One region of the Trichocoleus sp. FACHB-6 genome, then DNA from elsewhere that is predicted to be linked to it. Evidence: predicted binding sites of a transcription regulator. Region 1 holds the regulator's gene; the other holds the start of a gene.
What was found. The regulator NtcA, encoded in region 1, controls nitrogen genes in cyanobacteria. The targets are predictions, from matches to a motif close to TTTGTANNNNNNNNTACAAA.
Positions count from the first base shown of each region.

Region 2: H6F66_RS15270 (Npun_F5560 family protein) is a predicted target of NtcA. The motif match lies at 3,931-3,950, and genes of this name have one in related genera.

Region 1 is NZ_JACJOY010000023.1:31,946-37,411, forward strand. Features, by position in the region: gene H6F66_RS04305 (pre-16S rRNA-processing nuclease YqgF) at 1-376, opposite strand, end outside; gene H6F66_RS04310 (DUF3084 domain-containing protein) at 431-2,041, opposite strand; gene ntcA (global nitrogen regulator NtcA) at 2,150-2,821, opposite strand; gene fabI (enoyl-ACP reductase FabI) at 3,161-3,937, shown strand; gene hisB (imidazoleglycerol-phosphate dehydratase HisB) at 4,047-4,688, shown strand; gene H6F66_RS04330 (WG repeat-containing protein) at 4,778-5,466, opposite strand, start outside.
Region 2 is NZ_JACJOY010000078.1:16,442-21,907, reverse strand. Features, by position in the region: gene H6F66_RS15290 (Npun_R2479 family HD domain-containing metalloprotein) at 1-189, shown strand, start outside; gene H6F66_RS15285 (ABC transporter permease) at 512-1,657, shown strand; gene tsaB (tRNA (adenosine(37)-N6)-threonylcarbamoyltransferase complex dimerization subunit type 1 TsaB) at 1,741-2,418, opposite strand; gene H6F66_RS15275 (hypothetical protein) at 2,455-3,201, opposite strand; gene H6F66_RS15270 (Npun_F5560 family protein) at 3,194-3,754, opposite strand; gene H6F66_RS15265 (phosphoglucomutase/phosphomannomutase family protein) at 4,048-5,466, shown strand, end outside.

The sequences.
Region 1 (5,466 bases):
TTTCGATGAGGAGGATGGCGACAATATCATCAATTGGTCGGGGTGGTTCGCGCAATCCTTTGGGGATGAGGCTAGAAAGGCCTTTTGGGGGATACATTTGCCAGTAGCGATCGCGTGCTTCTAGAGTGCTGTAGCGCTCATCTACCATGACTATCGGCAACGATGCAGGTAATTCTGTCTGAAGTTTCTTTTTCCAGGTTTTGGCTGTAGTTTGATCGCCCATTACCAGAGTAGCGATCGCGAATTGTTCGCACAAGTTTTTGATGATTGCGATCGCTTCTGGTGCTGGCACCACCTGATGATAATCCAGTATCAGGTCAAGTCCCATCACGGCTATACCACACTTATCGCGCCCTGGATCGAAACCTAAAATCATTTTAATTGGGAATTAGGAATTGGCAATTGGGAATTGGGAATTGGGAATTGGGGATTACATACTAAAAATTACCTCTCCATTCTGCACGACTACCAAATTCAGTTTCAGCGGCCCTATGAGATATGTATCTTCTGCCACTACCGCCTTGAGATCGATAGGCTGCTTGAACTTTTTTAGCTTCTCAATAAAGCGAATCAGGCTGGTAATTCGACCGTCGCCTACCTGAATTGTATCGTTCAAAATTCCAGCTCGATTGGCTCGGAACTGAGATGCTCCCAAGAGCAGATCGATCTGCTGCCGGATTTGTTGGTCGTTCATAGTTGAAGGGTCGGCAGATGTTGCGGCGATGATATCACCACCACTGAACACAATTTTATTCACTGTCGCGTCTGCAAAGACTTGTACGTCTTTTTCGCCTTGGACGTAGTTGCCAGCCGAGAAAATTCGCACCAGGTAGGGGCGACCATCTTTAATTTGGTTAAGCAGTTGGTCTACCTGGGCTTGGGTAATTTGCACTACGCGCTCATTCACCATCTTGTTGTTATTGTTGTTACCAGGTCGCGTAGCTTTCATTGCTGTGCGATTTGCTTCTCGTAAAAGCTGATCTATAACCTGACGGGCGGCGGCGGGATCGACAATGCGGAAGACACCAAAAGCCAGAACTTGACCGCGCTGGAGCGCGACGTTACCTTGACGCAAGGCTTGATAGGATTGGTAATACTGTTCCAGGTCTGCTACTTCCTGCTCTAGGGCAGCTTGTTGTTTTTCTATTTCCTTGAGGCGAGTTTCGCGCTGGGCAATTACTTGATCTCGTGCGGAAATTTCCTCATCAAGTTGGGCGAGGGCTGTGTCTCGCTTGGCGATTTCTCGATCGCGTTGGTCAATGCTGTTTCTCAGGTTGGAAATTTTTTGATCAAGTTCCGCCAAGGCTTGGTCACGAATGGCAATTTCCCGATCGCGTTCTGTGATGGCTTGGTCAAGCTTGGCAATTTCGCGATCGCGTTGAGTAACTTGGCCCTTGAGTTGGGTAATTTGAGCCTTTACGCGATCGCGCTGCTTGATTAGTTCCTGACGTTCCCCTTGGAGTTGTTGAATTTCCGAACGTAGATTTACCGCTTGTCCAGAAACATTTTCCAGCTGTTGCTGGGTTTTCTCAAAGCTAGCCGCAACGCTTTTAAGTTCGCGCTCTGTCTTACTCAGTTGTGCCTCTGTCTGGGCTTGTCTGCCTAGTGCTGCCGCCAGAGACTTATTAATGGCATCCAGACGCTTCTGGGCGGCTTGCTGCTCGGTGCGGGCTAGTGAGAGTTCGTTTTCAGTTTGTTGTTTCTGGGCTGCAACTTTGGAGAGTTCGCTTTCAGTTTGTTGTTTCTGGGCTACAGTTTCGTCAAGCTCCCGACGAGCGGTTCTGAGTTTTCGCTGAATTTCATCAACTTGAAACACGCCTGTGCGTAACGGCTTGCTGGTGGCAAATAGGATCGTCAGGGTTGAGGCGGAAATCATCAAACCTGTAAGAATTGTAACTAAGACCGCAGTTTTCTTGGGACGCAGATTGAACAGACTCAGCCGCGCTTTTCCCACGCGAGTGCCAATGCGATCGCCCAAGGTGGCGATCGCACCACCCAATACCAAAATCGATAAAATTAAGACCAGCGCACTGGTGGCCATTTTCCAGCTTCAGCTATCACCTCTCAAGCTTAAGCATAAAGGCTTTTTTATGATAGACGCTGGTACTTCAACTATTGATTAACAAAAGCTGACAGTGCAAAAGATGTTTTAGGTGAACTGCTGGCTCAAAGCTACCGGGTTATGAACGGTAATTTTTTTCTTATTGATAGAAATCATTTTCTCGGAGCGTAAATCTCCCAGTAACCGGGTGACTGTAACTCTTGTGGAACCAATTGCTTCTGCGATCGCTTGGTGAGAAAGCTTCAGATCAACTGTAATTCCATTGGGGCCTGGAACGCCAAAATCTCGACAGAGAATCAACAAAAAACTCACCAATCGCGATCCCATATCCCGGTGCGCCAAAGTCTCAATCATCATCTCTGTTTGCAAGATCCGCGATGAAAGCCCCCGCAGCATCAACATCGACAATTCTGGATTATCCTTGAGCGCTTGCTCCACCTGTTCAATTGGTGCTGAAAGCAACTCCACAGGCGTAAATGCTACTGCGTGATAAAATCTGTCTGACCGATTCCCGGTAATCAACGACAGTACGCCAAAGACGCTGTTTTCTCGCAGCAGCGCCACTGTAATTTCTTCCCCAGCTTCGTACACGCGAGACAGCTTCACAGCTCCTTTGAGCAAAAAATATACCCGTTCAGCCGGGTCTCCGGGGAAAAAGATAGTTTTGCCCCGATCAAAGGTTTCCACCACTGGCGGAAACGCCCCACCTCCGATTTGACGGAACACAGCTGCTAACGGTCTATCTTGCGTCACTACCACTTCCTTTATCCTTATTGCTGCCCTAGAAACTCTTCTGGGAATTACAACCGACTGTGAGAAATTTCTGACTTTAGACACTGATAAACTGACTCTTAGGCAGTTTTTTGTGCTGCTTGATACATAATTTTAAAGTTCTTTTATCCTCCAAGTTTTTCCAAGTGCCTCAACCCCACGGCGCAAATCAGACTGTTAAGGAAAATGTCTATATCTTGACAATACCTGTTTGATAAGCTGGGATGCAGTTTGAGTCATGTTGAGTAAGCTTCGATCCGGACGCAAGCTATCTTAATTACCGCCCTAAATCGGATATTCTCTAATATTGCCTTCAAAATTGACATCATGCTAGATTTATCAGGAAAAAATGCCCTAGTTACTGGCATTGCCAACAACCGCTCAATCGCTTGGGGTATTGCCCAGCAGTTACACAAAGCTGGTGCAAATTTGGGAGTTACTTATCTACCAGACGACCGAGGACGCTTTGAGAAGAAAGTCGCCGAATTGGTAGAACCTCTCAACCCCAGTTTGTTTTTACCTTGCGATGTTCAGAATGATGACCAAATTCGTTCTACATTTGATGCCATCCGCGATAAGTGGGGCAGGCTAGATATTTTAATCCATTGTCTTGCTTTTGCCAACAAGGACGATTTATCAGGTGATTTTAGCAACACCACTCGCGCTGGCTTCACCCAAGCTTTGGAAATTAGCACCTACTCGTTAGTTCAACTGGCTGGGGCGGCGAAACCACTGATGACAGAAGGCGGCAGTATTGTCACGCTTACTTATTTGGGCGGCGTTAAGGTGATCCCCAATTACAATGTCATGGGCATTGCTAAGTCTGGCTTGGAAATGAGCGTGCGTTATCTAGCCTCGGAGATGGGGCCTGCTAATATTCGCGTGAATGCAATCTCAGCTGGGCCGATCCGCACTCTAGCATCATCGGCGGTGGGTGGCATTCTGGATATGATCCATCATGTTGAGGAAGTAGCACCACTGCGGCGAACTGTGACTCAGACAGAAGTAGGAAATGCTGCTAGTTTCTTGTGCAGCGACTTGGCAAGTGGGATTACGGGTCAGGTGCTGTATGTAGATGCTGGGTACGAGATTATGGGAATGTGATGTAGGGGCTGGGGATTGGGGACTGGGGAAAGAATCTAACTTACCCCATTCCCTAGCTCGATAGCATAGAATAATAAACTTACTTGTTTCTTGTTAGTGAGCATCTGCTATGCAGACAAGCGATCGCGTTTCCACCACTCCGCACCTTGAACAATTTTTATCACCTCGCACGGCTACGGTTGCACGTAAGACGGGCGAAACTGATGTCTTGGTGACAGTAAACTTAGACGGGAATGGGACTTGCAACGCCAATACGGGCATTCCCTTTTTGGATCATATGCTGCATCAAATTGCCTCTCACGGGCTGATTGATTTGGATGTAGCCGCGAAAGGGGATTTAGAAATTGATGACCACCACACCAACGAAGATGTGGGGATTACGTTGGGAATGGCGTTCGGGAAAGCACTAAGCGATCGCAAGGGAATTGTTCGCTTTGGTAATTTCCTCGCCCCCTTAGATGAGGCTTTGGTGCAGGTGGCGTTAGACTTTTCTGGTCGTCCTCACCTCAGCTATGGCTTACAAATTCCCACCCAGCGAGTCGGGACTTATGACACTCAGCTGGTGCGAGAATTTTTTGTAGCGGTGGTGAATCATAGCCAGATGACGCTGCACATCCGACAGTTGGATGGGATTAATTCGCACCACATTATCGAAGCGACCTTTAAGGCGTTTGCGCGTAGTCTTCGTATGGCTATGGAAATCGATCACCGTCGTGCTGGTACGATTCCCAGTTCCAAAGGGGTTTTGTAGGTTTTCAGGGGATAGTTCAGTTCGGGAGAATTAGCTTAGGTTGCGATCGCGCTTCGCAAGAGTGAACTTTCTCCTGCATCTACTGGGTATTACTTGAGGGGATTGGCAATATAGCCATACTTGTTGCCAATTTTTACTTTCGCCAACCCTTCAGAAAAAGGCAAAGCGCTATCAAATTGCGGCTGGATTACAAACTTTCCAGTTTTATCAACATAGCCCCACTTGCTGCCCCTTTTTACAGATACCAGCCCTTCAGAAAAGTCATAAGTGTTATTAAATTGCGGTGCAATCACAATGTTTCCCGCCTTGTCGATATAACCAATCTGATCTGCGATCGCTATCCCCGCTAGTCCTGTGTAAATGCTACCAGCCCAATGAAATTGGGGCGCAATCACGAAGTCTCCCGTCTTATCGATATAGCCCCATTTGTTGTCAATTGATATCGCCGCTAACCCTTCGGAAAAAGGTTTAGCTTCATCAAATTCTGGTGGAATTACGACCTTCCCTTGCGGATCAATATAGCCCCACTTTGCGCCAATTTTAAAAAGTGCTATTTCTTCGGAAAAAGATTCAGCCGAATCAAATTTCAGGGGGATTACGAACTTGCCACTCTTGTTGATATAGCCGTACTTACTGCCCATTTCTACCGCCGCCAGTCCTTGGGAAAACGGCTTAGCTTCATCAAATTGCAGTGGAATAACGATTTTCCCTGTCTTGTCGATATAGCCATACTTGCCGCCTATCTTTACTGCTGCCAGTCCTTGGGAAAACGACTCTG
Region 2 (5,466 bases), on a different contig from region 1:
GATTTGCGGCGGAACTATCCCAAGTTTTACTGGCATGGAGTATTCCCGTATATTCAGGATGCGCTCCGTTACTTACAGCTAACACAGCAAGGTAAACAAATCATTGCTAACCTCTACTCGAATGTGTTTGTTGTTGAACACGAAAGTGCTGAAGATGAGCGGAGACAACTGGAGGGGCAGCTTAGGTAAGAGTTTTAAGTTTTGAATTTTGAGTTAGAAGCAAATATAACGGTTCTCATTGGTATGCGGTACAGTTTTGACCTTTCTAAACCTCTCTCCAATTCCGGAGAGAGGCTTTCAAATTAGCCCCCTGCCAAGAACAAGATTTTTCCTTTCTCCTCCCCTTCAAGGGGAGGGCTAGGGAAAGGTGGGAAGGGCGTTGAGCGTTAGGTTACGACTGTATTTAACTCAACCGAGAACGGCTATAAGTTAGGAATCAGAATAAACTATGAAATTCTAGATACTGGCTTATCATTTAATTCAGAACTCATAATTTATAACTCATAACTTTATGAACTGGTGGCAAAAATTAAAAAATAATCCCTTGGCACGATCAGGGGCTGTGTTGCTGATAGTTTTCTATTTTGCAGTAATTTTCGCTGATTTTGTGGCTCCTTACCGTCCATGTGACACTTATGACCTGTCTAATGGCCTGTGTGACGTGCAGCCAAATACTTCCTTGTTGGAACCTACCAAGATATACTGGCGCAACCAAGCAGGAGAGTTTATTGGGCCTCACGTTTATCCTACGACTCAGGGCCCAACAGATATCGAGACAGGCGATCGCAAATTAACTGTAAACTTCCAAAAACCGTCACCAGTACGCTTTTTTGTCCGAGGAGCAAAATACCAACTGTTTCAGCTGCGTCTGCCATTGCCACCCAAATTTGATGAGGTAGAAATATTTCCGGGCATCCCCTTGGATTGGCACCTCTTCGGCGCTGTTGGAGAAGGCAAACTGAACTTATTAGGCACCGATGAACAGGGGCGCGATCAGTTCAGCCGCCTGCTGCATGGTGGCAGAATTAGCCTCAGCATCGGCTTAGTGGGAATTATCATTTCCTTTCCACTGGGTATGTTAGCGGGAGGGATTTCTGGCTACGTCGGTGGCTGGGTTGACGGCATTTTAATGCGTGCCGTGGAAGTGCTGATGACCATTCCCAGCCTGTATCTGCTGGTTTCCCTTGCCGCAGTGCTGCCACTTGGACTCAGCAGCGCCCAGCGGTTTTTGTTGATTGTGCTGATTACCTCGTTCATCGGCTGGGCTGGGTTAGCGCGGGTGATTCGGGGACAGGTGCTGTCAATTAAAGAGCGAGAATTTGTGCAAGCGGCGCGAGCAATGGGCGCGAAACCGCTTTACATTATTGTGCGTCACGTTTTGCCGCAGACGGCCACTTACATAATTATCTCAGCAACGCTGGCGGTGCCTGGGTTTATCGTGGCAGAATCGGTGCTGAGTTTGATTGGGCTTGGCATTCAGCAGCCCGACCCTTCTTGGGGAAATATGCTGTCGTTGGCGACTAATGCTTCAATTTTAGTGTTGCAGCCTTGGTTGATCTGGCCTCCGGCCCTGTTGATTATCCTCACGGTGTTGGCGTTTAATTTGCTGGGAGATGGCTTGCGGGATGCCCTCGATCCCCGGAGTTTGCGGCGGTAGTTTAAGTATTCAAGCAAGTTGCGTGAGACATCTTTATCAGAATTAGAGCCGGTGATTATTTTTGGTTGGGTTTGTTGTTAGACCTACCCAGCTGGTTTGTCTTCAACTGGATGTTGACCATAAAACGGTAGCGCTTCCGACCAGTGGGGGCGCTTTTCTTGTTGCCAATCTAGATAGGCAAGTTCTAATACGCTGGAAACTGAGGCACCCAGTCCAGCGCCAGCAGGGATGTCAATTAGCTGATAGGAGGTATTAGACTGCGTTTCTAGGGCTTGGTGCCATGCTGTCGGTGTTAGCACCGTATCTGGCAACAATTGGGTAAGTCCTAAACCGGATGGGGAAACTTGATAAATGGCGGCAAATAATTGACCGCGTTGGGCTGGCATTTGGATAGCGATCGCATTTTTTCCGTTGTCCTTTGCCAATCCCAAATGCGACCAAGCAACAGCTGCCAATGTGGAAATGGCAAACACGGGAATATTCAACTGTTGCCCTAGTGTACGGGCAGTGACGACACCGATGCGAGTGCTGGTGAAACTACCGGGGCCAATTGCTACGGCAATAAACGCCAAATCTGCCCAGGTTTGCGGCTGGATAAACTCAGCTAGATATTGATGTAAATGACTTGATAAATCCCGCCCTAAATCCCAGGTAGAAGAACGGGTATTCAGAGCAAAATTGCTTAAGGCTAAACCCAGTTCAGGGCTGCTAGTGTGGAGTGCTAAGCCGTATTTATTGGAATTAAACTGCACGGAATCCATACTCAGTAGCCTACAAGGAGCGATCGCTCGACATTTTTATAATTTTGAAGCGATAATTTCTAGGTCATAAATTGGCTGCCGAGTCAAGCAGTGCCAGTGACAAGCGAATAAATCTGGCTTTTGGATGCCGATGCTGGCGATCGCGCTTGGGGCTGGAAACGGCAAAAGTCGGTCAAAAACCAGATTTTGATCGCTAAAACCAAACTGTAATAAATAAACGCTTGGTGGAGCTGATAAATATTGCAGCAGCTTGTACCCTAACTGGTAAAGTGGCTGACGCTGCGAGTCGGATAGATGCACCGGCATCCGGTATTTTAAACCTTCACTCGCCTCATCTTTACCAATTACCTCGCCGTAGAGCGGCCCTTTCGCGGTGAGAACCACTGCTAACCAGAAATTTCCGACCCCTGTGGCGTATCCTAATTGCTCAACCAGCTGGCGCAAACCTGTTACATCGCGGCAAGCATTGTAGACGCTCTGAGCTGGAAAATCCAATTCCGGCAAATTCAACGTCAAAGGACACCAAATTAGTTTGTTGTCACTGGTCAGTTGTTTGTTGATAATTAACCACTGAGTGCTTACTACTTGCACGTTTACTGCTGCTGGTAGCGCTTCTGCTTGGTTTTGTAAGCCCGCCTTGGCGGGCTTAGTTTGGGCGGTTGCGCCTATCGTCGGGCTATTTGCCTTAAGCGCCGACACCATTTGCGCTGTTGTGGGCGATGCTGCGATTATTTCCCCAGTTTCATCAACCTCCGCATCAACCACAATCACAACTTTACGCATGACCAAACGTAGGAATAGGGCCAGGAGCATTACCCATGCGCGGGAAACTAGGCAAATCAATGCCCGTTGTTGTCGTGCGGCGGGTTCTGATCGCTAGACGATAGCTGACACTTTGCAACTCCGCGTGGAGTTGACGGTTTTCCCGTTGCAGCATCGCCACTTTCTCGCGGACTGGTGCCATGCGTTCGGCAAATTTCTGTTTATAAATTTGCGGTAACTCCTGTACCACCTGCTCTAACATCCGGCTGCGGTCAGTTAATTCCTGTACTGACTGCCGCAATTGATAAATTTCCGTGTCACGGGAAGTAATCTGCTCTTGATAAAAAGTTACCTGCTGTTCAACTTCTTGCAGTTGTTCTCGCAGCGCTCTCATTTGAGCCATGTGACGCTCAGAAACTTCCGGCTTGGGCATAAAGTTGGCATTGCCCTTAACCAGCCGGAATAGTTCTTGAGAGAGCTGCTGAACTAATTGGTCTCGCATTTGCAACTCTTCGCGCAGGCGAGTTACGTCAGATTGAAGTGTTTGTAGGGTGGGGGTGTCAGTCTGGCTCACAATGGCTTAGAACTCCTCTTGAGATGATTTTCCCCATACGAGGAAGCGATGCGATCGCATATTACTCATATTGCTGTTGCAGCTAATTTACCATTTGCTAGGGCAATTGACACCTGATTGCTACTCTTGTTTGAAATTAAGGGTAAATTCTATCGTATTCTCAGATCCATCTGGATTTTCTACCGTCAAATTCAAATAACTTGTGTAAACACACCTATTTGTGATTGGCGGCGACATCTCAAAGCGATGGGTGTCTTGTAGTATTTAGGTGGAATAAAGAGGAAGTGGTCAAGATGAGTGTAGCCAGCAGTTCCAATAAAATTAAGTTTGGCACCGATGGATGGCGGGGAATTATCGCTTCGGACTTTACCTTCTCCAATGTGTGTAAGGTAACGAGGGCGATCGCTAGTTATCTCGAAACCGCCTATTCTAAAGACCGACCAGTTTTAATTGCTTACGATACCCGCTTTCTAGCCGACCAGTTTGCCCGTACTGCTGCTGAAGTTCTTGTAGACTTAGGCTGGACGGTAAAAATTGTCGATCGGGATTGTCCGACTCCGGTAATTGCTTACAACGCCAAAATTCTCAACTCAGCAGGGGCGCTGATGTTCACCGCTTCTCACAACCCTGCACCTTATTGCGGCATTAAGTATATCCCCGACTATGCTGGGCCAGCGACCCCGGAAATTACAGACACGATTGTAGCCAATATTGAAGGGGCATCAGATGAGCCTGCTTCGGGCAAAAATACCGATAAGATTTCTACCTTTGACCCGAAGCCAGATTATCTCCAGTTTATTTACACGTTGCTGGATGTAGAGCGAATCAAGAGCGCCGGGCTAAAGGTGAAGTACGATGCTCTGTACTCCACCTCTCGCGGATATTTGGATACCGTGTTAGAACACTGCGGTTGCGAAACTGAGTCATTCCACACACACCGCGATGTACTATTTGGCGGCGGAATGCCAGAACCGAAAGGGGAACAGCTGGAGGAACTGGTCGAAGCGGTACGCCGCGATCAAGCGGATTTGGGTTTGGCGACTGATGGAGATAGCGATCGCTTCGGTATTGTAGACGAACAAGGCAACGTGCTGACACCCAACACGGTGCTGCTATTGCTGGCGCGTCACCTGATCAAAAATAAAGGCAAAACTGGGGCAATTGTCCGTACAGTTGCTACTACCCACCTGCTAGATAACTTTGCTGCAAAATACGGTTTGGAAATCTACGAAACTGCTGTAGGCTTCAAATACATCGGCGAGAAAATGCGCGAGACGCAGGTGCTGATTGGCGGTGAAGAATCAGGCGGATTGAGCATTGTCGGACACATTCCCGAAAAAGATGGGATTTTAGCCGATATGCTAGTGGCAGAAGCGATCGCCTACGAAGGCAAGCCACTGTCGCAATTGGTAGAAGAAGCGATCGCTGAAGCTGATGGCCCTCTGTACAACCAACGCCTAGACTTGCACTTAGAGGATGCCCACAAAGCCGCTGTCATCGATTCTTTCACCAAAAATCCCCCAACAGAAGTTGCGGGCATTAAAGTCCAAGAAGTAGGGCGCAAAGACGGCATCAAACTTTATCTGGAAGATGGCAGTTGGGTACTCCTGCGTCCATCTGGTACAGAACCACTGATGCGCGTTTATCTGGAAACAAACTCTCCCGAAAAACAAAGCCAAATCGCTCAACAAATGGAACAAACGATTAACCAG